3 regions of the Geodermatophilus sp. URMC 65 genome follow, and region 2 is predicted to be linked to each of the others. Evidence: predicted binding sites of a transcription regulator. Region 2 holds the regulator's gene; each other region holds the start of a gene.
What was found. Region 2 encodes LexA, which represses DNA repair genes until DNA is damaged. Its sites were predicted from a motif close to TCGAACANNTGTTCGA; they were not measured.

Region 1: ACWIX7_RS03295 (DUF222 domain-containing protein) is a predicted target of LexA. The motif match lies at 3,174-3,189, and genes of this name have one in related genera.
Region 3: ACWIX7_RS13905 (DUF222 domain-containing protein) is a predicted target of LexA. The motif match lies at 3,380-3,395, and genes of this name have one in related genera.

What each region holds. Positions count from the first base shown of each region.
Region 1 covers NZ_CP199954.1:695,819-702,962, forward strand. The annotation lists gene ACWIX7_RS03275 (hypothetical protein) at 1-120, opposite strand, end outside; gene ACWIX7_RS03280 (hypothetical protein) at 363-542, shown strand; gene ACWIX7_RS03285 (N-acetyltransferase family protein) at 681-1,166, opposite strand; gene ACWIX7_RS03290 (hypothetical protein) at 1,208-1,414, opposite strand; gene ACWIX7_RS03295 (DUF222 domain-containing protein) at 1,623-2,975, opposite strand; gene ilvA (threonine ammonia-lyase IlvA) at 3,301-4,584, opposite strand; gene ACWIX7_RS03305 (hypothetical protein) at 4,700-5,023, shown strand; gene ACWIX7_RS03310 (alpha/beta hydrolase) at 5,115-6,050, opposite strand; gene ACWIX7_RS03315 (flavin-containing monooxygenase) at 6,127-7,144, opposite strand, start outside.
Region 2 covers NZ_CP199954.1:4,010,925-4,018,068, reverse strand. The annotation lists gene ACWIX7_RS19465 (vitamin B12-dependent ribonucleotide reductase) at 1-424, opposite strand, end outside; gene nrdR (transcriptional regulator NrdR) at 525-1,073, opposite strand; gene ACWIX7_RS19455 (hypothetical protein) at 1,522-2,160, opposite strand; gene ACWIX7_RS19450 (LysM peptidoglycan-binding domain-containing protein) at 2,285-2,956, opposite strand; gene lexA (transcriptional repressor LexA) at 3,254-4,045, shown strand; gene ACWIX7_RS19440 (hypothetical protein) at 4,164-5,144, opposite strand; gene ACWIX7_RS19435 (phosphatase PAP2 family protein) at 5,191-5,922, opposite strand; gene hflX (GTPase HflX) at 5,979-7,144, opposite strand, start outside.
Region 3 covers NZ_CP199954.1:2,865,119-2,872,262, reverse strand. The annotation lists gene ACWIX7_RS13915 (mycofactocin system FadH/OYE family oxidoreductase 2) at 1-1,666, opposite strand, end outside; gene ACWIX7_RS13910 (YchJ family protein) at 1,720-2,097, shown strand; gene ACWIX7_RS13905 (DUF222 domain-containing protein) at 2,133-3,362, opposite strand; gene ACWIX7_RS13900 (pyridoxamine 5'-phosphate oxidase family protein) at 3,581-4,060, shown strand; gene ACWIX7_RS13895 (mycofactocin system FadH/OYE family oxidoreductase 1) at 4,236-6,098, opposite strand; gene mftC (mycofactocin radical SAM maturase) at 6,059-7,144, opposite strand, start outside.

The DNA.
Region 1 (7,144 bases), 2.4 Mb from region 2:
GACGACGGACGTCCCCGCGCCGTCGGTGTCCTCGGTGGCGGCGACGGCGGGAACGGCCACGGCCAGTCCGGTCAGCGTCAGGGCGCCTGCTGCGGCGGCGACGACCAACTTCTTGCGCACAGTGGTCTCCTCGGTCAGCGGCCGGTCCGTCCAGCCGTCGAGGAGATCGTGGCGCGCGAACCTGTGACGGAGCTGGCAGCGGCCCGTGGCCTCGCTGGGACCCTCCACTCCACCACCACGGACCACACGAGGCGCTCGACGAAGGAAGGAGCCGAAGGGCTCGCTGAGGTGCCGCTCCATCGACGCGCGGTCCTTCGCCCGGTCGTACTGCTGTCCCGCTCGACGGCCCGCTTCGGCGGCCCGTGTTCGCGCCGGCGCCGGTGCACGACGCGGCCCACGGCTGCGTGTCGGGCCGTTTCGCCGAGTTGGCCGCCGCGCTGGTCACCGAGGTCGCCGCCGAGGGGGTCCGGGTGAACCCGGCCGAGAGCCGGGTGATCGGCGCCGGCTCCCGACAGCGGGGGCTCGGCGCGGTGGTCAACTGACGGCCCACGCTGCCCCGCCCGGAGCCGGACGCGCTGCGCGCTGCGCGCTGCGGCACAACTGCGCCCGGCACGGCTGGGCCACGCAGATCCGCGGGCACGACCCGGCGACCTTCCGCGACCACGTCGTGCGCCACCGGGTCAGAGGTCGACGACCATCGTCCCCTCGGCCGCGTCCAGGACCGGGGCGAAGCCGGCCGACCGGTAGAGGTGCACGGATGGGTTCCCGGCCTCGACGCTGAGGCCCACTTGCCCGATCCCCCGCCGACGGGCCTCGGCGAGTGCCTCCCGCAGCAGCTCGCGGCCGATGCCCTGACCGCGGCACCCCGACCAGACGGGGAGGCTGAGCTCCGGGATGCCGTCGGCCACGAACCCGTAGCCGGGATCGTCTCTGTCGAGGAACAGCGCCCAGACCACGCCCACCGCCAGCCCCTGGGTCTCGGCCACGAACCCGAGGTCACCGCGCTCCGGCCGGAACTCGGTGCAGTGCCGGAGACCAGGCCGTTCGTCGACGTCGCGGTACGTGAAGCGCTGCTCCCCCGACCAGGTCACGTTGGCCAGGGTCGCCGTCCGGAGCAGCTCGCGATCGCCCACGGTCAGGGGCCGGGTGCTCACCTGCGTGGCCATGGAACCCACTGTCACACCCGGCGGTCGACGCGCGCCGCCCGTCAGTAGGGCGGTGGTTGGGTGACGGCGGTCAGGCCGGACGGGGTGGTGACGGTGAGGGTGCCGTCAGGGGCCAGGTCGTGGGTCCAGCCGGAGGCCTGGTGCTTGCCGCGGTGGTCGCCGGTGCAGTAGCCGGCCAGGTTGGCCGCGGCGGTCTCCCCACCCTCGGCATACGCCCGGTGGTGGTCCAGCTCGCCGGCCCGGGGCACGCGGCGGCGGCAGCCGGGAACCGGCAGCGCCGGTCGCGGGCGCGGACGAACCGGTCCAGCTCCGCACCGGGTGCGTAGCCGTCGGTGGGCCCGGGCCTGCCCAGCCCGGGGCGGCCGGTGAGGTCGTGGCTGCAGGTCTGCGGCCGGCGCCGGCAGGCCGGCCGCCCGCAGCTGCCGGTGCGGCGCAGCCCGGGCAGGTCGGTCGGCGTCAGCAGCGCCCCGGACACCGCGTCGGTGAGCGCCAGGCGCGGCCGGTCGGCCAGCCCACCCCCGGCCGTGGTGTCCAGCAGGTCGGCCAGCTGCTCCCGCTGGGCGTCCGCCGCCGCGGCCAGCGCGCCGAGCGCGTCGGTCGCGGCATCGGCCCGCCCACTGGCACTCGCCCGCCAGCCGGCCTCGGTCGCGGCGTCGACCTTGGTCGCGGTGCGCACGCTGCGGGAGGCGTGACCCAGCGCGATCCGGGCGGCGTGCACCGCCGCACCGGCGTCCTCCACCGCCCGATCGGCGGCCGCCCACCAGCCGCTGCCCGGCGGCGAGTCGGTGGCGGGTGGCGGCGCTCCGGCGGCACGGCTGTCGCCGTGCAGGACGACCCGCGGGCGCGGGACGTTCGGCTCGGGTAGCCAGCCGCGGCCCTCGTCCTCGGGGTCGAGGACCGCGTCGCCGGGAACCCGGTCCGGACCCCACTCGGGCTGCTCGGGTAGCTCGCCGGCCAACAGGCGGCCAGCTCGGCCTGCTCGGCCTCCTGCCACGCCACGTCGGGCCGGAGCGTGACCTCGGCGGTCGGCCGGACCGGCTCCGGCTCGCCCGAGGCCGCGTCCGGCATCGGCGGCTGGCCGGCGAAGGCGCGGGCCAGCCGGCGGGCCATCTCCGCCGGCAGCAGCTCCCCGTCCAGCTCCGCCGGGGCGTCCCCACCCAGCATGGTCGCCACCGAGGCCACCAGCGTCAGCAGCACCCGCACCGGCGGCAGCTCGGACTCCCCCGGGCGCAGCACCAGCTCCAGCAGCGCGTCGACCATCTTCTGCCCCCGCGTGCGGGGCGCCCCGGGCTCATCCACGATCGCGTCGGCGCACTGCACCAGCGCCGCGTGGAACGCCCGCGCCTCGGGCAGCGTGCACATCACCGTCACCGCCGCCATCCCCTCGGCGCGGTCGGGGCGCAGCGAGACCCCGCGCTCCTTCAGCGCCCGGGCCAGCCGCCGGGCGGCGGCGCCGGCGTCTCGCTGGGCGACGACCTTGCGGGCCTTGTCGCCCAGCTGCGCCGGGCTGGTGACCCGGTGCCGCTTCGCCATCCAGGCCAGCAGGTCCGCCTCCACCGCCGCGCGCAGCCGCTCGTCGGCGATCGGGGCGACCTTGTCGATCAGGTGCCACAGATGCCCCGCGTGCAGCAACCCCGCCTCCAGCGCCGCCAGCGTCCCCGGCAGCCGGTGCACCAGCGTCAGCGACCGCTCCAGCTCCTTCTCCGCGGCCTGCTGGGTCAGGTTCAGCGCGATCGCCAACTCCGGCGTCGCCCACTCGCTGACGGCACGGAGCACCTCCGGGCGCGCCGCCCACCGCTCGGCCGACATCGCCCCGCGCTCACCCTGCTGCCGGTCCGCCGACGCCGGCCGCGAGGCGGCGAACGCCGGAACGCGCGTGCCTTGACCGCCGTCTGCCGGGCGATCTCCCGCGCCGCGGCCTGCACCGCACCCAGCGGACCCGACGCCCACCCGACCGACGGCGCAGCAGCACCCAGGGTGCTGGTCTGCATCCCCCCGCCCATGTGTTCGATCATGCGTTCGAACGAAGACCGGGGCAAGGCGAAAGGGCAGGTCAGCGGCACGGGATGGGGCTGCCGGCGACCCTGGGGACGCGAGAGTTCCCCGGTCGGTGCCCGGACCTCCCGCAACAGGGTCAGACGAGGAAGCGGTAGGCCGTCGTCCCCGGGGCGAGGTGCTGGATGCGCAGCGGACTGGCCTCGATCCGGGCCAGCAGCGCCGGGAAGTCCGCAGCGCTGCCCAGCTCGATGCCGGTGAGCGCGGCGCCGGTCTCGCGGTTGTCGCGCTTGACGTACTCGAACAGCACGATGTCGTCGTCCGGGCCGAGCACCTCGTCGAGGAAGCGCCGCAGCGCGCCGGGCTCCTGCGGGAACTCGATGAGGAAGTAGTGCTTGAGGCCGCGGTGCACCAGTGAGCGCTCCACCACCTCGCCGTAGCGGCTGACGTCGTTGTTGCCGCCCGACAGCAGGCAGACCACCGTCTCCCCCGGCTCCACCGGCACCAGCCCGCCGGTCAGCGCGGCGGTCGCCAGCGCCCCGGCGGGCTCGGCGATGACGCCGTCCACCTGGTAGAGGTCGAGCATCTCGGTGCAGATCTGGCCCTCGGGCACCGCGACCAGCTCCGCACCCGAGTCGCGCACCAGCGGGAACGTCACCTCGCCGACCCGGCGGACGGCGGCGCCGTCGACGAACGTGTCCAGCTGCGGCAGCTCCACCGGCTCCCCGGCCGCCAGCGCCGCGGCCATGCCCGCCGCCCCGGCCGGCTCGACGCCGACGACGCGGGTGCCGGGGCTGTGCTGTCGCAGCCACGTCGCGCAGCCGGCCAGCAGGCCACCGCCGCCGACGGGGAGGACGACGACGTCCGGCGGGGCGGGCAGCTGCTCGAGGAGCTCGAGGGCGACGGTCCCCTGCCCGACCACGGTGGGGACGGCGTCGAAGGCGGGCACCAGCGTCGCGCCGGTGTCCCGCGCGTGGGCCAGCGCGGCGGCCGCGGCGTCGTCGTAGGTGTCGCCGGTGACGACCAGGTCGACCATCTCCCCGCCGAGCGCGGCGATGCGGTCGCGCTTCTGCCGCGGCGTCGTCCCCGGGACGACGACCGAGCCGCGCACCCCCAGCGCCCGGCAGGCGTAGGCGACGCCCTGCCCGTGGTTGCCGGCGCTGGCGCACACGACCCCGGCGGCCTGGCGGGCGGCGTCGAGCTGGCTGATCGTGTTGTAGGCGCCGCGGATCTTGTAGGACCGGCCGACCTGCAGGTCCTCGCGCTTGAGCCAGACGTCGGTCCCGATCGCCTGCGACAGCCGTGCGTTGCGCTGCAGCGGCGTCCGCTCCACCACCCCGGCCAGCCGGCGGGCGGCCGCCTCGATCTCGGCGCCGAGGCGCTGCGCCGTGTCGGGGTCTGCGACGTCGAGGAGGTTCTCCACGGCACCATCCTCCCCGTCACGACCACGCGGACCCCGACCGGTCGGGGACCCGCACGAGGGAGGATGCGCCCGGGCCCGGCGGGTGCGGCGGGCACCGCGACCGCACACTGGGGCGGTGAGCCCGGAGGCCCCCGACAGCCCGCTGAGCAGGCGGGGCGTCGTCCGACTGCTGAACACCACCGGCGGGCGGCTGCTCTGCCTGGCCGGCGCGGTCGACGCCGCCGCCGTCGACGCGTTCTGGCGGCGCTACGGCCGCGAGCCGGCGCGCGTCGACCGCATCGACGCCCGCTCGGTGACCGCGCTGTCCGAGCCCGGCGCGGAGCTGCTGCTCGACCACGTCGAGGCCGCCGAACTGGCCGGCCGCCCCGCGGAGCTGCGCCCCTCCCCCGCGGTCACCCGGGTGCTCACCGGCCGGGAGCCGGGCGCGGGCACCGGCTGACCCCGCGGTCCGCCCACGACGTCGTGGCCGTGCCCGGCCTCGACCGGCGGGTCCGCCGGTCGAGGCCGGGCACGGCCGGACCTCGGGTTCCTCAGCCCCGGATCAGCTCCCCGAAGCGCGCGCAGCTCTCGTCGATGGCGGCCTGCGCGGCCGGCGAGACCGTGCCCATGTCGAAGAAGCCGTGGATCATGCCGTCGTAGCGCTGCACGTCGGCGCGGACACCGGTGGCCTGCAGCGCTGCCCCGTAGGCCTCGCCCTCGTCGCGCAGCGGGTCGTACTCCGCCGTGACGATGACCGCCGGGGGCAGGTCGGTCAGGTCGGCGCCGTGCAGCGGGGACAACCGGGCGTCCTTGGCGTCCTCCCAGGCTCCGGCGTAGTGGCCGTAGAACCAGTCCATGGTGTCCTTCTCGAGGAAGTAGCCCTTGGCGTTCTCCACGCGCGAGGGGTACTCGCCCTCGGCGTCGACCGCGGGGTAGATGAGGAACTGCCCGGCCAGCGGGGTGCCGTCGGCGGTCAGCTGCTGGGCCACGACGGCGGCGAGGTTGCCGCCGGCACTGTCGCCGGCGACCGCGAGCCGGTCGTCCCCGCCGAGCTCGTCGAGGTGCTGGGCCACCCAGCGCGCGGCGGCCACCGCGTCCTCGGCCGCGGCGGGGAAGGGGTGCTCGGGCGCCAGCCGGTAGTCGACCGCGACGACCACCGCTCGGGCACCGCGGCAGACGTTGCGGACCATGTTGTCGTGGGTGTCCAGGTCGCCGATCACCCAGCCGCCGCCGTGGAGGAAGACGACGGTCGGGAAGGGGCCCTCACCCTCGGGCCGGTAGACCCGCGCCGCCAGGTCGCCCTGGGCGCCGGGGACGGTGCGGTCCTCGGTGCTCGCCACGGGGACGAGCTGCTCGGGGGTCCGGGCGCCGTGGGTGAGCTGCAGGTACAGGGCGCGCCCCGCCTCGGGGCTCCCCTCGTACATGGGCGGCATGCCCGCCTCGTCCATCATGGTGAGCATCGCTGCGATGTGCGGGTCGACCGGCACGGAGGTCTCCTGACGTCTCGGCATGGGGGTGGACGGCGGAACGCGGTGGCGTCCGCCGGTGGATCGCTGGCGCGGCTCAGCTGTAGAGCAGCGACTCGTCGTCGAGGTCGGCCGCGGGCAGCGTCGTCCGTTCCTGCGCGTACTCCAGCAGGTGGGTCCACGGCTCGCGGTCACCCTGCTTGAACATGAGGTGCATCGAGCGCATGACGTAGCCCGCGTTGAAGTTCTCCGGGTCGGCCCACGGCCGCAACGGCATGTCCGCGTCCTCGGGACGCAGGGTGGGGACGACCACGGTGGCGCCCTGCTCCTGCATGTGCGCCAGCAGCCGGCACACGAACTCGCTGACCAGGTCGGCCCGCAGCGTCCAGCTGTTGCGGAAGTAGCCGAACACGTAGGCCATGTTCGGCACGCCGCTGATCATGATGCCGCGCCAGGTCACGCGTTCGGGGAAGTCGACCGGCTCGCCGTCGACGGTGAACGCGACCCCACCGAAGAGGCTGAGGTCGAAGCCGGTGGCGGTGACGACGACGTCCGCCTCGAGCTCCCCCCCGGAGGTCAGCCGGATCCCGGTCCCGGTGAACGTCTCGATGGTGTCGGTGACCACCGACGCCCTCCCCTCGCGCAGTGCCGTGAACAGGTCCCCGTCGGGGACGACGGCGAGGCGCTGCTGCCACGGGCGGTAGCGGGGGTTGAAGTGCTTGTCGATGTCGAACCCCTCGGGGAGCAGCGGGCGCATCGACTCGATGAGGAACGTCCGCAGCTCGTCCGGGGACTCGAAGGACATCCGGGTGATCTCGTCGCTCTCGGCGATGTAGGCGCGCCGGAGGATCTCGTGGGTCCACTCGTCGGGGACGTCCAGGGCCCGCAACGTCTCCGCCAGCTCGTGGGTCCTGGGGCGGGCGAAGAAGAACGTCGGCGACCGCTGCAGCATCGTCACGTGTCCGGCGGTCTGCGCCATGGCCGGGACGAGGGTCGCCGCCGTCGCGCCGGAGCCGATGACGACGACACGCTTGCCGGCGTGGTCCAGGTCGTCGGGCCACTGCTGCGGGTGCACGACCACGCCCTCGAACCGGTCCATGCCCTCCCACTGCGGG
Region 2 (7,144 bases):
TGAAGTACTGGTGCAGCAGCATCCAGGTCAGCTCGTGCTCGAAGATCTCGGCGTCGCCCTCGCTGGCGAAGTAGCCGTGCTCACGGCCGGCCTGGCCGTAGGTCAGCACCACGCGGTCGATGAGCTGGCGCAGGCTGGTCTCGCGCTGCGGGGTGCCGACGGCGCCGCGGAAGTACTTCGTGGTGACGATGTTGGTGGCGTTGATGCTCCACTCGGCGGGGAACTCCACGCCGCGCTGCTCGAAGTTGATCGAGCCGTCCCGCCAGTTGGTCATGACGACGTCACGACGCTCCCAGGTCACCTCGTCGTACGGGTGCACCCCGGCGGTGGTGAAGACACGCTTGACCTTCAGGCCCTTCCCCCTGGTCGGCGCCTTGGCGGCGCGACGCGTACGGCCCGACAAGCGATCCTCGGTCTCGGTCACGGAGCTCTCCCTGTGTTGTGGGCGTTTCGGCGGCTGGGGAAGAGAGCCGCCCTCTTACTAGCGGGTGCTGCTGACAGTTCTGCTCAGACGGCGGTGGTCGTCATCGACCGGGTCCGCCGTCAGGGGCGGCCTGACCGCGCCCCCCACCCCGCCGGCGCGCCGGCGGGTCCTGCATGCCAGGCAGCGGCGGGGTGCCGGCGGCGATGTGCCGGGCCCGCAGCTCGGTGATCTCCTTCTCGAAGTCCTCGAGCGAGGTGAAGGCGCGGTAGACGCTTGCGAAGCGCAGATACGCGACCTCGTCCAGCTCTCGCAGCGGTCGGAGGATGGCCAGCCCCACCTCGTGGCTGGGGACCTCCGCCGCACCGGTGGCCCGGATGGCGTCCTCGACCTGCTGGGCGAGCTGCTGCAGCTGGTCCTCGTCGACCGGCCGTCCCTGGCAGGCCCGGCGGACGCCGGCCACCACCTTGCTGCGGTTGAACGGCTCGCTCACGCCGCTGCGCTTGACGACGGCGAGGACGGCCTCCTCCACCGTGGTGAACCGCCGACCGCACGCGGGACACGAGCGGCGGCGACGGGTGGTCGCCCCCTCGTCGGCCTCGCGCGAGTCGATGACGCGGCTGTCGGGGTTGTGGCAGAAGGGACAGCGCACGGCCGATCCCCTCCCCTCGCGACGCGCTCCGGCGCGGGTCCGCCCGGGCGTCGCGGCGACCGCGGGAGCGGCCGGAGCGACGGGCCCGGGAGACCGGCTGTGGACCTCCCTGGGGACATCCGGTGGACGTCGTGGGGAGTGCCTGAGGACGGCCTGTGGACGGACTTACATCGGTGCAACTACTAGATGTAGGGGAACCCTAGGTCCGGCTCCACTAGATCTGCAAGCCGAACGCCAGGCGCGTCGTCCGCCGAGATGACTTCGTGACCACCCGCGCACACTCGTCACACGCGCCCCGGGAACACGCCGGGGAACCTGCCGCAGCGGACGCGGGACGCGCCGGTCGGGCGCGACAGGACGACCGGGCCGGTCGGCGCAGGGGCGTCGCGCGCCGGGCGCGGGGACGCCGATCCGGACGCCTCGTGCGGGGTGTGAGGGGAGTCCCGTCTCAGGCGTGGAGGGCCTCGCCGGGCCGCCCGAGGCGGGGACGGGGGGCGCGGTCGCCGAGCCGCAGGGGGCGGGTCAGGCAGTCGGCCTCGATCGCGCGGGGCATGAGCACCGTGGCGTCACCCAGCTCCGGGCCCGACGCCTCCTCCGGCTGCTCCGCAGCGTCCGCCGCCCGGTGACGTCCGACCCGGTGCCGGCCGGCGGCCGCGCCCGCGGGGACGGCGGGCTGCTCGGCGGTCACGTCGCCGCCGTGGCGGCGGCGACGGCGACCGGTGGCCGGAGCCGACACGGGGAGGACGCCCGCCACCCGCTGCTCACGGGCGGCGGCCTCGCTCAGCGACAGCAGCGGGGCGGCCGCGGCGCCGGGCAGCAGCTCCTCGCCGAGACCCGAGAAGGGGTCGAGCCCGCTGTCCGGCACCAGCACCGGCCGGCTCTCCGGCAGGCGCACCTCGGGCAGGTCGATCCAGGTCTCCCGGTCGGCGCCGGCCACGGTCACCCGCACCCACACCTGGCACGCGCCCTGACCGTCGTGCCGCCACCCCAGCAGCGAACCCGGCCACCAAGCGCCCTCGACGAACACCTCGCAGCGCTGCGACTGCTGCGTGAAGACGGCGGCCCGGTTGTCTGAGATCGCTGACACGGAGCTGACCGTAAACGGGCTGTCAGCCACAGAGTGCCAGCGACTCGGCACGACGGGTTGACGAACCTGGCCGCCACCTCTTGTCGCTCCTCGACCGCCCCCCTGCCGCGGGCGACCGCGCGACTCAGGGCAGCTCGAGGACCTGGCCGGGGACGAGGGCCGAACCCTCGAGGCCGTTGAGCTCCTCGATGGCGTCGACCACCGTGCGCACGTCCTGGTCGGCACCGGCCGCCTCCCCGGCGATCGACCACACCGTGTCGCCGGGCTCCACCACCACGCTCCGCTCGCCGGCCAGCTGCAGTCCACCGTCGCCCGCACCCCCGACGAGCGAGCCGAGCGCGACGGCGCCGACGAAGGCCAGGGCGAGCACCAGCCGGCGCCCTCTGCAGGTCAGGCGCAGCCGTGGGACGGCAGCCCCCTCCGGGGTGGCGCACCCCCCGCGCACCGCTCGGGACGGCACCGCGCGCGACGCGGTCGGCCGGCCAGCCGAGGACGCCGGCTCCCGGCGACCGGGGGCCCGGCCGGCGCCCCGGGCCGAGGGAGCCGGGTCCGCGGTGCGCGGCTCCGGGCCCACCGGGCGGTCGGGCACCGGCCGCAGGTGGCCGGCGACACGGGGACCGGTCCCGGTCGGACCCGACGCAGCAGGCGTCCGCGGGGCGTGCCCGGACGCAGCCGCCGTCCGGGCGGGGCGCCCGGACTCGGCCGCACGCCCGTCGTCCACCGACCCGAGCAACGGACGCCACGGGACCTGGACCGTCGCGTCGAACTCCAGCACAGCCTGCCGCACGCTCGTCATGACCACTCCTCCTCCGACGCCCCGCTCGCTCGAACGCACGTTCGATCGAACGCCTGTGCGATGTCTACCGCATCCCGCCGACGAGGTCGACCCGACACCGCACGTCGGCTTCGAACACACGTTTGAAGTCCCGGCTCCGAGGCGCTACCGTCCGGAGCAGCACCCGTCCGCCGTCGCCGCGAGGGCGCCGGCGGGTCGGGGCCGGCGGCGGCCCCACGCAGTGGAGCCGGCCCGGTCCGGCTCCCGGGCGGGCGCAGGACGACAGGGCCGTGGCGACACGGCCGGCGAGGAGGAGACGTGGCGGGCACGAGCGGGACGTCGGGCGGCGGTGTCCGGGGCGGAGGCGGCTCGTCGCGGCGCGCGTCCGGGAGCCGGACCGCCGCACCGGAGGGCGCCGGGACGGCGTCGGTGCGCACCTTCCCCGACCGGGGCGAGAGCGGCGACGGGCTCACCCAGCGGCAGCGGCGGGTCCTCGAGGTGATCCGCGACTCGATCGAGCGGCGCGGCTACCCGCCCTCGGTGCGCGAGATCGGCGAGGCGGTGGGGCTGTCCTCGGCCTCCTCGGTGGCCCACCAGCTCAGCGTGCTGCAGAAGAAGGGCTGGCTGCGCCGCGACCCCAACCGCCCGCGCGCGCTCGACGTCCGCCTCCCCGGCGACACCCCCGGCGCGCCCGCGCCCGCGGTGGTGGCCCCCGCCGGCGCCGAGGAGACCCCTGCCCCCACCTACGTCCCGCTCGTCGGCCGGATCGCCGCCGGTGGCCCCGTGCTGGCCGAGCAGGCGGTCGAGGACGTCTTCCCGCTCCCCCGCGAGCTGGTCGGCGAGGGCACGCTGTTCATGCTCAAGGTCACCGGTGACTCGATGGTCGAGGCGGCCATCTGCGACGGCGACTGGGTCGTCGTGCGCCAGCAGCCGACCGCGGAGAACGGCGAGATCGTCGCCGCCATGATCGACGGCGAGGCGACGGTGAAGACCTACAAGCGGCGCGACGGGCACGTGTGGCTGCTGCCGCACAACCCCGCGTACGAGCCCATCCCGGGGGACGACGCCACCGTGCTCGGCCGCGTCGTCACGGTGCTCCGCCGGGTCTGAGCCGGTCCCGCCGGCGCGGTCACGGCCGCGCCGGCGGCCGGGTGCACCGCCGGCCTGTCGGCCGCGCCGTACGCAGGCCCCGGCCGGAGCACCGTAATGTGGAACGAGGGCCGAGACCTCAGTCGCGCCGGCGCACCAGCTTGCCCCCGAGCCAGACGAGCACGCCGGCCACGACGGCGGCAGCGACCGCCGCCGCGACCGGGGGCGGTCCGTCGTCGCCGGACAGCAGGCCGGAGACCATGCCGTCCGCGGCCGCCGCTGACGACGAGGGTGCCGCCTCGGCCGGCAACGGCACCACGGTGACGTCGCTGACCAGCCCCTCCCCGGCGACGACGAGCGCCGCGGAGTCCCCGGTGAAGCTGATCGCCTCGCCCTGGGGCGCCTCGGGCAGGGCGACCCGGCGGGGCTCCCCCGCCAACGCACCGGCCACGTCCGAGCCGGTCAGCGGCCAGACGTAGGCGTCGGTGTAGGTGCGCAGCGCGATCCAGCGCTCGTCGGGCGAGACCGCACCGCCGGTGACCATCAGCTGACCGGCGCGGCCGACCGGGCCGCCCGGCGTCCCGGTGAGCACGAACTCCACCCGGCCGACCTCGGTGAGGCCGACCGTGCCGTCCTCCACGAGCGCCGAGACCGGCCGGTACACCTCGCTGGCGCCCAGCACCTCCTTGGTCACCAGGTACGGCGTCCCGTCGGGGGCGAGCAGCAGCGCCTCGACGTCCCGCGGGCCGTCGGGGTACGCCAGCCGGTAGACCGAGCTGCTGCCGTCGGCGTGCAGGGCCAGCAGCGCGACCGTCGTCCGGGTGCCGGTGTTGTCGCCGGTGTCGGCGAGCCAGACGGTCCCGTCGACCGCCGGCGCCATGTCCTCGGGGTCGAAGGGGTCCACCGCCGCGGAGCGCACGGTGACCACCGCGCAGGTCCCGTCCAGCACGTAGACGTCGAGGGAGTCGCCGCCGTCGTTGTGCACCAGCATCCGGTCGCCCACCTCGACCAGCCCGGAGACCTCCGGCAGCCGGGGGTCGGTGAGCTGGCAGCGCGTCGCGGGTGCGGGCTGGTCGACCGGTGCGGCGGACGCGGGCAGGGCGGGCCCGAGGCCGAGCATCAGCGCGAGGCCGGTCCCGGCCGCCAGACGCCGCCCCCTGGCTCCGCTACGCGGACGACCGGCCAGCTCGGGCACCGACCCAGCGTGACACCAGGACCGCGTCGAGCAGGTGAACCACGCCCAACAGCAGGATGCCGACGGCCGCTCCGACCACGGCGTCGGTGACCCAGTGGAAGTCGAGGGACACCATGGCCACACCGGTGGCCACCGGGCCGGCGATGCTGAGCACCCGGGCGGTCCGCTGCACCCACGCCGCGAGTCGGTACTGCACCACCTGCCAGCGGGCGACCCCCCACATGAGCACGGCGTTGGCGACGTGCCCGGAGGGGTAGGAGGCGCCGTCCCGGTGGAAGAACGACCCGGGGTAGGCCGGGGCCGTCCGGCCCGTTCCGTACTTGAACGAGTAGACGACGACGGTGAGCAGCACCAGCGCCAGCAGCACCCGCACCAGCGGGAGGACGGTGCGGAACCGCCACCCGAGGTAGCCGACCAACCCGGCCAGGACGATCAGGATGAAGCCGCGCCCGCCGAGCTGCGTCACCGCCCACACCGGCCAGTAGGCGGCCGAGTCCTTCAGGTCCCAAGCGCTGACCACCTCCGAGACCCGCAGGTCCATCCGCTCGAGCACGCCGCGGCCGAGCAGGTCGACGGTGACCACGACGGCGACCACCAGGGCGGCTCCCAGGAGCCACCGCGACGGGCGGCCGGCCGGGACCTCAGCGTCCGAGGCGTCCGGCGGGGAGGTCCCCGGACGCCGCCGCACCGCGCCGCTGGTCACGCCGGTCACGGTACCGGGCCGTGACCTGACCGTGACCTCGCTCGCCGGGGGGCGGGTCAGGCGACCGGCGCCGCGAACCCCTCGAGGGCGGCGGCCAGGCCGCCGTCGACCCGGGCGCTGAGCCGCGTGCCCCCGGCCTCGTGGGTCTCCTTCAGCACCTCGCCGTCCCGGTGCACCCGGGCCACCAGGTCGCCGCGGTCGTAGGGCACCAGCACGTCGACCTCGACGTCGGGGTGCGGCAGCCGGGCGGCCACGACCTCGCGCAGCCGCTCGAGGCCGGCGCCCGTGCGGGCCGACACCCACACCGCACCCGGCAGGGCCCGGCGCAGGGTGAGGACGTCCTCCTCGCTCATCGCGTCCACCTTGTTGACGACGATGAGCTCCGGGACCGACGCGGCCTCGATCTCGCCCAGGACCACGCGCACCGCCTCGATCTGCCCCAGCGGGTCGGGATCGGAGCCGTCGACGACGTGCAGCAGCAGGTCGGCGGCGGCCACCTCCTCCAGCGTCGACCGGAACGCGTCGACCAGCTGGTGCGGCAGGTGCCGCACGAAGCCGACGGTGTCGGTGAGCGTGTACTCGCGGCCGTCCGGGGACTGCGCGCGGCGCACCGTCGGGTCCAGGGTCGCGAACAGCGCGTTCTCGACCAGCACGCCGGCGCCGGTCAGCCGGTTGAGCAGGCTGGACTTGCCGGCGTTGGTGTACCCGGCGATCGCCACGCTCGGGACGGCGTTGCGCCCGCGCGACGAGCGCTGGGTCGCCCGTGCGGTCGCCATGCCGGCGATCTCCCGGCGCAGCTTGCTCACCCGCGCGCGGATCCGCCGCCGGTCGGTCTCGATCTTGGTCTCACCGGGGCCGCGGGTGCCGATGCCGCCACCGCCGGCGACACGACCACCGGCCTGCCGGGACAGCGACTCACCCCAGCCGCGCAGCCGCGGCAGCATGTACTGCATCTGCGCCAGCTCGACCTGCGCCTTGCCCTCCCGGCTGGAGGCGTGCTGGGCGAAGATGTCGAGGATCAGCGCGGTCCGGTCGACGACCTTGACCTTGAGGATCCTCTCCAGCGCGTTGAGCTGGCCCGGGGTCAGCTCGCCGTCGCAGATCACGGTGTCGGCGCCGGCGGCCGCGACGATGTCGCGGATCTCGGCGGCCTTGCCGGACCCGACGTAGGTGCCGGCGTCGGGCTTGTCGCGCCGCTGGCTCACCGCCTCCAGGACCTGCG
Region 3 (7,144 bases), 1.1 Mb from region 2:
AGCCCGCGGCCCGCCGCTCCCAGCCGGGCCGGTCGAGGGTGGGGCCGAGGTCCTGGCCGACGACCAGCGCCGCCGTCACCACCTCGACCGTGCAGCCGCGCGCGGCGAGCAGCTCGGCGACCGAGGTCGCCGCGGCGGCGCCGAGGTCGTCGACCACCAGGACGTCTCCGGTCGGTTCGGCCGCGCCGGTGAGCACGGCGCGGACGTCGACCACTCGGTCGCTGTCCCCCGCCCAGTCCGGGCGCACCGGGCGGGCGCCGGTGGCGAGGACGACGACGTCCGGTGCCTCCGCCCGCACCGCCTCGGCGGTGGCGCGCACGCCGGTGCGGACCGTCACTCCCGTCCGGGCGCACTCGGCGGCGAGATCGTCGACCAGCGGGCGCAGCCCCTCGCGGCCGGGGGCGGACGCCGCGACCCGGATCGCACCGCCGGTGTCGGGCGCCTGCTCCCACACGGTGACCGCGTGCCCGCGGGCGGCGGCGGTGGCGGCGGCGCGGAGCCCGGCCGGCCCGCCGCCGACGACGAGCACCCGGCGGCGGCGCCCCGGTACCGGCAGCGGCGCCTCACGGCCGGCGCGCGGGTTGGTCACGCAGCCCAGCGGCCGGTTCAGGCCCACGCGGCCGACGCACTCCTGGTTGCAGCCCAGGCAGCGGCGGACCTCGCCGTCCCGCCCGGTCAGCGCCTTGGCGGCGAACTCGGGGTCGGCGATCTGCGCGCGGACGGCGCCGACCAGGTCGCAGTCGCCGTCGACCAGCGCACGCTCGGCCTGCGCGGGGGTGAGGAACCGGCCGACGCCGACCACCGGCACGTCGACGGCGGCCCGGATCGCCGCGGACAGGTACCGGGCGTAGCCGGGTGGGGCGGTCATCGGCGGGACGACGCGGTCGAGGCTCGCCGTCGCGACGCCGACGGTGGTGCTCACGTAGTCCACCAGGCCGCACCCGGCGAGCAGCCGCGCGGTGGCGACGGCCTCGGGGAGCGTCGTCCCGCCGCTCGCGCCCTCCTCGTCGGCCAACCGGACGCCGAGGCCGCGGCCGGGGCCGAGCGCCTCCCGGACGGCGGTGAGCACCTCGACGAGGAAGCGGGCGCGGGACTCGAGCGGGCCGCCGTAGCGGTCGGTGCGCCGGTTGGTGGCGCGGGAGAGGAACTGCCGGGCCAGCGAGGACTGCGAGGCCTGGACCTCCACGCCGTCGAACCCGGCGGCGGCACAGCGGGCGGCGACGTCGGCGTAGCCGGCGACCAGCCGGGCCAGGTCGGCGGTGCTGGCCTCGCGCGGCACCTCGCGGAACAGCGGGTCGGGCACCGGGGACGGCGCGAGGACCGGCGTGCGGGTGTGCAGCGAGTCCGCCTGCCCGCCGTTGTGGTTGACCTGGGCGAACACCGGGACGCCCTGTGCGTGGACGGCATCGGCGACCCGACGCATCCCGGGCAGGGCGTCCGGGTCGGAGCCGCGGACGAGCTTCTCGTAGGGCCGGTCGGCGGGGTCGGTCGAGAGCTCCTCGGTGACGACCAGCCCGGCACCGCCGGCCGCGCGGGCCGCGTAGTAGGCGGCGTGCCGCTCGGTGAACCGGCCGTCGACGGCGTAGTTCGTCAGGTGGGCCGGGAAGACCAGCCGGTTGGGCAGCGTCACCGGCCCGACCCGCAGCGGCGCAGACAGGTGTCGCACGTGGTCTCCCTCCGCGGTCGGCCGGCTCCTCGGGACGGTAGAGACTCGCAGGCATGGCCCCTCGACGCTGTCCCTGCGGAACCGGCCTGCCCTACGCCGAGTGCTGCGGTCGGCTGCACGACGGCACCGCGACGGCGGGGACCGCCGAGCAGCTGATGCGCTCGCGGTACAGCGCCTTCGCCGTGGGGGACCCGGCGTACCTGCTCGACACCTGGCACCCCTCGACGCGTCCGCCGTGGGTGGAGCTCGACCCGACCGTGCGCTGGACCGGCCTCGACGTGCTCGCCACCACCGACGGCGGATTGCTCGCCGCGGAGGGCACGGTGGAGTTCCGGGCCTGGTACCGGCACGAGGGCGAGACCGGCAGCCAGCACGAGGTCAGCCGCTTCGTCCGCGAGGACGGCGCGTGGCGGTACCTCGACGCGGTGTGAGGCGTGTGCGACGGCCGCCGGCGTCGTCGGTCGGGTCAGGCGGCGGTGGTCAGGGGTGGTCCGGTACGGCCCGGGCCGGCGCGCTGGGGTCCGATCAGGATCTCGGTGCCGTCGGGTCGCCAGGTGCGCCATCGGCCGTCGGGTTGTCGTTCCACCCGGAAGCCGTGGTGGACCCTCGTGTGGTGCCGCTCGCACAGCAGCGCGGAGTTGTCCAGGCTGGTCTCGCCGCCGTCGATCCAGGCAAGCAGGTGATGGACGTCGCACCAGAAGGTCGGGGCCCCGCAGCCGGTGAACACGCAGCCCCCGTCGCGGACCTCGGCGGCCCGCCGCACGTGCGGTGGCACCAGCCGGAGGGTGCGGCCGTGGTCCAGCGGCATCCCATCGGGGCCCATCACGATCCGGGTGACAGCCCCGTCGCAGGCCAGCCAGGGGGCCCGCGCCGCGGAGATCGTCGCGCCGAACCCCATCTCGCCCGCGCCGGGGTTCGTGCCGGGGCCGAACAGGTCTTCCGCGTTGATCTTGACGATGATCTGCGGCTTGTGCCCGCGCAGGACCGGCGAGTTCCCCGATGCGAGCTGGTTGTTGCACAGCTGCACGAAAGCGTCAGCCTGCTGCTGCTGACGGGTGCGCTCGTCGGCGGCGCAGCGGCCGGCCTGCAGCACGGCCTCCAGCGCGGTCTGCACCTTCTCCAGGCCCACCGCGTCCAGGTCGAACCGGCCCGTGCCGGACCCGTCGGCGTGCTTGACGATGACCAGCCGCCGCCCCTCGGTGGGGTCGGGCTCCGGGCCGTCCTGATCGAGCATCGCCAGATAGCGGTCCACCGCCTGGCCGAGCACCTGGTGCGGCTGCGCGGTGGCGATCACCGTCAGCGCGGTGGCGATCTCGGTCAGGTCCACGCCTTGCTCGGCGGCGGCCGCGAGCCGCTCCTCGCGCGCGATCGGCGCGACCACGGCGACCTGGTCGGCGGTCACGTCCCCGGCCGCGAACGCGGCCGCCAGCGCCGGCAGGTGCTCCAGCGCCCGCCCGCACCGGACCAGCTGAGCAGCCGCCGCGGCCGAGAGACGGATGTGGTTCCGCAGCCAGGACGGCATCGTCTTCAGCCCGTCGTGCTCGCAGGCCCGTCGCGCATCCGCGACGCGCAGGGTGCGGGCCAGCTCGGCGTCGATCCGGTTCCGCTCGCGGATCAGCTCCGCGGTGCGGTCCAGCAGCGCACCGTCGTCCAGAGCGTGCAGGTCGTCGTCGGCGAGCACCGGCACCCCGGCCACGACACCTCCCGCACCGCTCGAACGCACGTACGAAGAATACCGGTCACGAGTGTGCAGGACAACACGAAACCACAGCTCAAGGGCCCGTCCACAGACTCGCAGTCGGCGTTGACACCACCGTCGACGTCCACCGAGCGCCAACGGACGGCGTGTGTCGGCGCAAGGGGCCGTGGGCAGGAGTCGTGCGACACCCGACCGCGCACTCCGAGAGGACTTTCATGAGCGCCGATGGCACCCGCAAGGTCGCCGAACTCCTCAAGGACGAACGACTCGGTTTCCTCACCACCACCGAGCCTGACGGCACCCTGGTCAGCCGCCCGATGGCGCTGCAGGAGGTCGAGTTCGACGGCGACCTGTGGTTCTTCGCCGAGCGTGACTCCCGCAAGGTCGCCCACATCGCCGCCCGTCCCCAGGTCAACGTGACCACCGGATCCGGCGGCACCTGGGTGTCGTTGACCGGGGAGGCGCACGTCGTCGACGACCCCGGCAAGAAGCGCGAACTGTGGAACGGCGGCGTCGAGGCATGGCTGCCCCAGGGGCCGGACGACGCGTCGGTCGTGCTGATCAAGGTGGACGGCCGGTCCGCCGAGTACTGGGACGCCGCGGGGGGCCGGCTGGCCACTGCGCTCAGCTTCGTCAAGGCCAAGGCCACCGGACAGCGCATCGACGCCGGGGAGAACGAGCGGGTCGACCTCTGACAGCCGGCTCCCAGCCGGCGCGCACCGGGACTCCAGCCGGCGGCGCCACCGTGGAGGACGTCCCCCCTCGGAGGTGCCCGGTGCTCACCATCGCCGTCCTGCTCGTCTTCCTCGCCACGTTGACCGTGGCCGACCTGCTGCCGTACGACCGTGCGGCGTCGGTCGTGCTGCCGCGCTAGCGCGGCGACGCAGCGAGCAGCGCCCGCGCCGCGCGCCGTCCCTCGAGCACCGCCTCGAGAACGGTGCGCGGCGCGATGGCGTCCCCGGCGGCCAGCACCCCCGGGGGGACGTCACCCGGCAGGCCGGGGCCCGCGTCGACGACGACGGCGAACGGCACGGCCCGCTCCTCCCCCGTCCAGCGGTCGGCCAGCACCGCGACGCCGTCCCTGGCCGAGCACAGCCGGGACGACGTCTCCCGCCGCACCCCCGCCCGCGCCAGCCGGGCGTTGGCCGGCGCCAGGTCGCCGCCGAGCCGCTCGCCGGCCACCGCGTCCGGGGTCACCAGCGTGACCTCGCGGCCCGCCGCGGCGAGCAGCTCGGCCACCCCCACGCCGACCGGCCCGCCGACCGGGTCGTGCACCACCACCGGGCCGGGCGGCAGCTCCGCACCGGCCAGCACGTCGGCGGCGCTCGGACCCGGGGGCCGGCGGGCGCCGGTCGCGACGACGTCCCCGCCCTCCGCGGTCGTCCCCAGCTCGACCCGCACTCCCAGCCGCGCCACCTCCCCGGCCAGCCAGTCGGCGAGGTCGGCGAAGCGCGACCGCCCGGGCAGCGCGGCGACCAGCTGCAGCGCCCCGCCGAGCCGGCCGGTGCGCTCCACCAGCTGGACCTCGGCGCCCGCGGATGCCAACACCCGCGCGGCCTCCAGCCCGGCCGGCCCGCCGCCGACGACGGTCACCCGCCGCCCGGCGCTGTCGGGCAGGGCGCCCTCGTCGGACGGGTCGGCGACGCAGCTGACCAGCGGGTTGCGGACGTCGCGCACCTGGCAGGCCTGGTTGCACAGGGTGCAGGGCCGCACCGGGACGCCGGCCCGCGCCCTGCGCACGAGGTCGGCATCGGCGATCTGCGCGCGGGTCATCTCCACCGCGTCGGCGACCCCGTCGGCCAGCGCCCGCTGCGCGGCGGCGACGTCCACGACCGAGCCCTGCAGCACGACCGGCGTCCCGCCGGCGGCCGCCCGCACGGAGCGGGTGAGGTCGCTGTTGAACCCCGGCGCGGTGTGCCCGTCGGGCCGGTACGCCGAGGGCGCCGGTCCGCTGCCGCGCACGACGACGAGCAGGTCGACCATCGGGGCGAGCTCGTGGACGTGCCCGACGGCCAGGTCGGGCGTGATCCCGGCCCAGGGCGCCTCCTCGTCGCAGGAGAGGCGCAGCGCGAGCGCCCGCCCGGGTCCGAGCTCCGCGCGGACGGCGACCAGCACCTCCCGCAGCAGGCGCATCCGGTCGGCGCCGTACCCGTCGGTGCGGGTGTTGGTCAGGCCGGAGGCGAACTGGCGCAGCAGCGAGCGCGCGCCGGCGTCGACCTCCACGCCGTCCGCGCCGGCGCCGACCGCGGTCCGGGCGCCCGCCGCGAAGCCCGCGACCAGCGCGTCGATCTCCGGCTGCTCCATCGCCACCGGCACCTCGCGGGTGACGACGTCGGGCACGGCGGACGGCGCCCACAGCGCGGTCTGCGCGTGCCCGGAGCTGCCCTGCGCGCCGGTGTGCCCGAGCGAGGCGAGCACCAGCGCGCCGTGCGGGCGGCAGGCGGCGACGACGTCCGCCCAGCCCGGGCCGCAATCGGCGGCCAGCGGCGCCCGCTCGTAGGGCCAGTCGCTCCCGTGCACCGACGCGGTCTCGGTGACCACGACGCCGCAGCCGCCCGCGGCCCGGCGGGCGTAGTACGCGACGTGCCCCTCCGAGAGCGCCCGCCCGCGGCCCAGGTTGGTCTCGTGCGGGCCGAACAGCACCCGGGAGGGCGCCGTCCGGCCCGCCAGGACCAGCGGGTCGAGGAGTCCCGTCAGCGCAGCTCGAGCCCGGCCAGCGGCGACTCGTCGCACATCTTGGCGGGCGGTGTGGGTGAGGACACGGCCGTAGCGGCCCTCGGGATCGACGGCATGCCGAGCAGCGTCGGCTGGCCGCGCACCGGGCCGGTGTGCGAGTGGTCGACGGAGCTGCGCGGGGTGACCAGCTCGAGGTCGCGGGCGGCCAGGGCGCTCTCGCCGTAGCCCTGCACGCACTCCGGGTCGGGCCCGTCGAGCGGCAGGCCGGTGAAGAACTTGGCCGCCATGCAGCCGCCCCGGCAGGCGTCGAAGTGGGCGCACTTCGTGCAGGCGCCGCCGGTCTGCGGGCTGCGCAGGTCGGCGAACAGCTCGGAGGACCGCCAGACCCGCTGGAAGCCGCCCTCGTCGCGCACGTTGCCGGCGAGGAAGTCCTCGTGGATGGCGAACGGGCAGGCGTAGACGTCGCCCACCGGGTCGATGAGGCAGACCACGCGACCGGCGCCGCACAGGTTCAGGCCGGGCAGCGCCTCGCCGTAGGCCGACAGGTGGAAGAACGAGTCGCCGGTGAGCACGCGCTCGCCGTTGGCCAGCAGCCAGGAGTAGAGCTCGCGCTGCTGGGCCTGCGTGGGGTGCAGCTCGTCCCAGACGTCGGCGCCACGACCCGACGGGCGCAGCCGGGTGATCCGCAGCTGGGCGCCGTAGCGGTCGGTGAGCGCCGTGAACGCATCCAGCTGGGAGACGTTCTCCCGGGTGACGACGACGGAGACCTTGAAGTCCTTCATCCCCGCCTCGGCCAGGTTCTCCAGCGCGCGGACGGCGGTGGCGTACGAGCCGGTGCCGCGGACCCGGTCGTTGACCTCGGCGGTCGCGCCGTCGAGCGAGATCTGGACGTCGACGTAGTCGGTGCGGGCCAGCTGCTCGGCGCGGGCCTTGTCGAGCTTGACGCCGTTGGTGGAGAACTTGACGCCGACGTCGTGGCCGATGGCGTAGTCAAGCAGGTGCCAGAAGTCCGGCCGGACGGTCGGCTCGCCGCCGCCGACGTTGACGTAGAACACCTGCATCCGCTGCAGCTCGTCGATCACCGCCTCGGCCTCGGCGGTGGA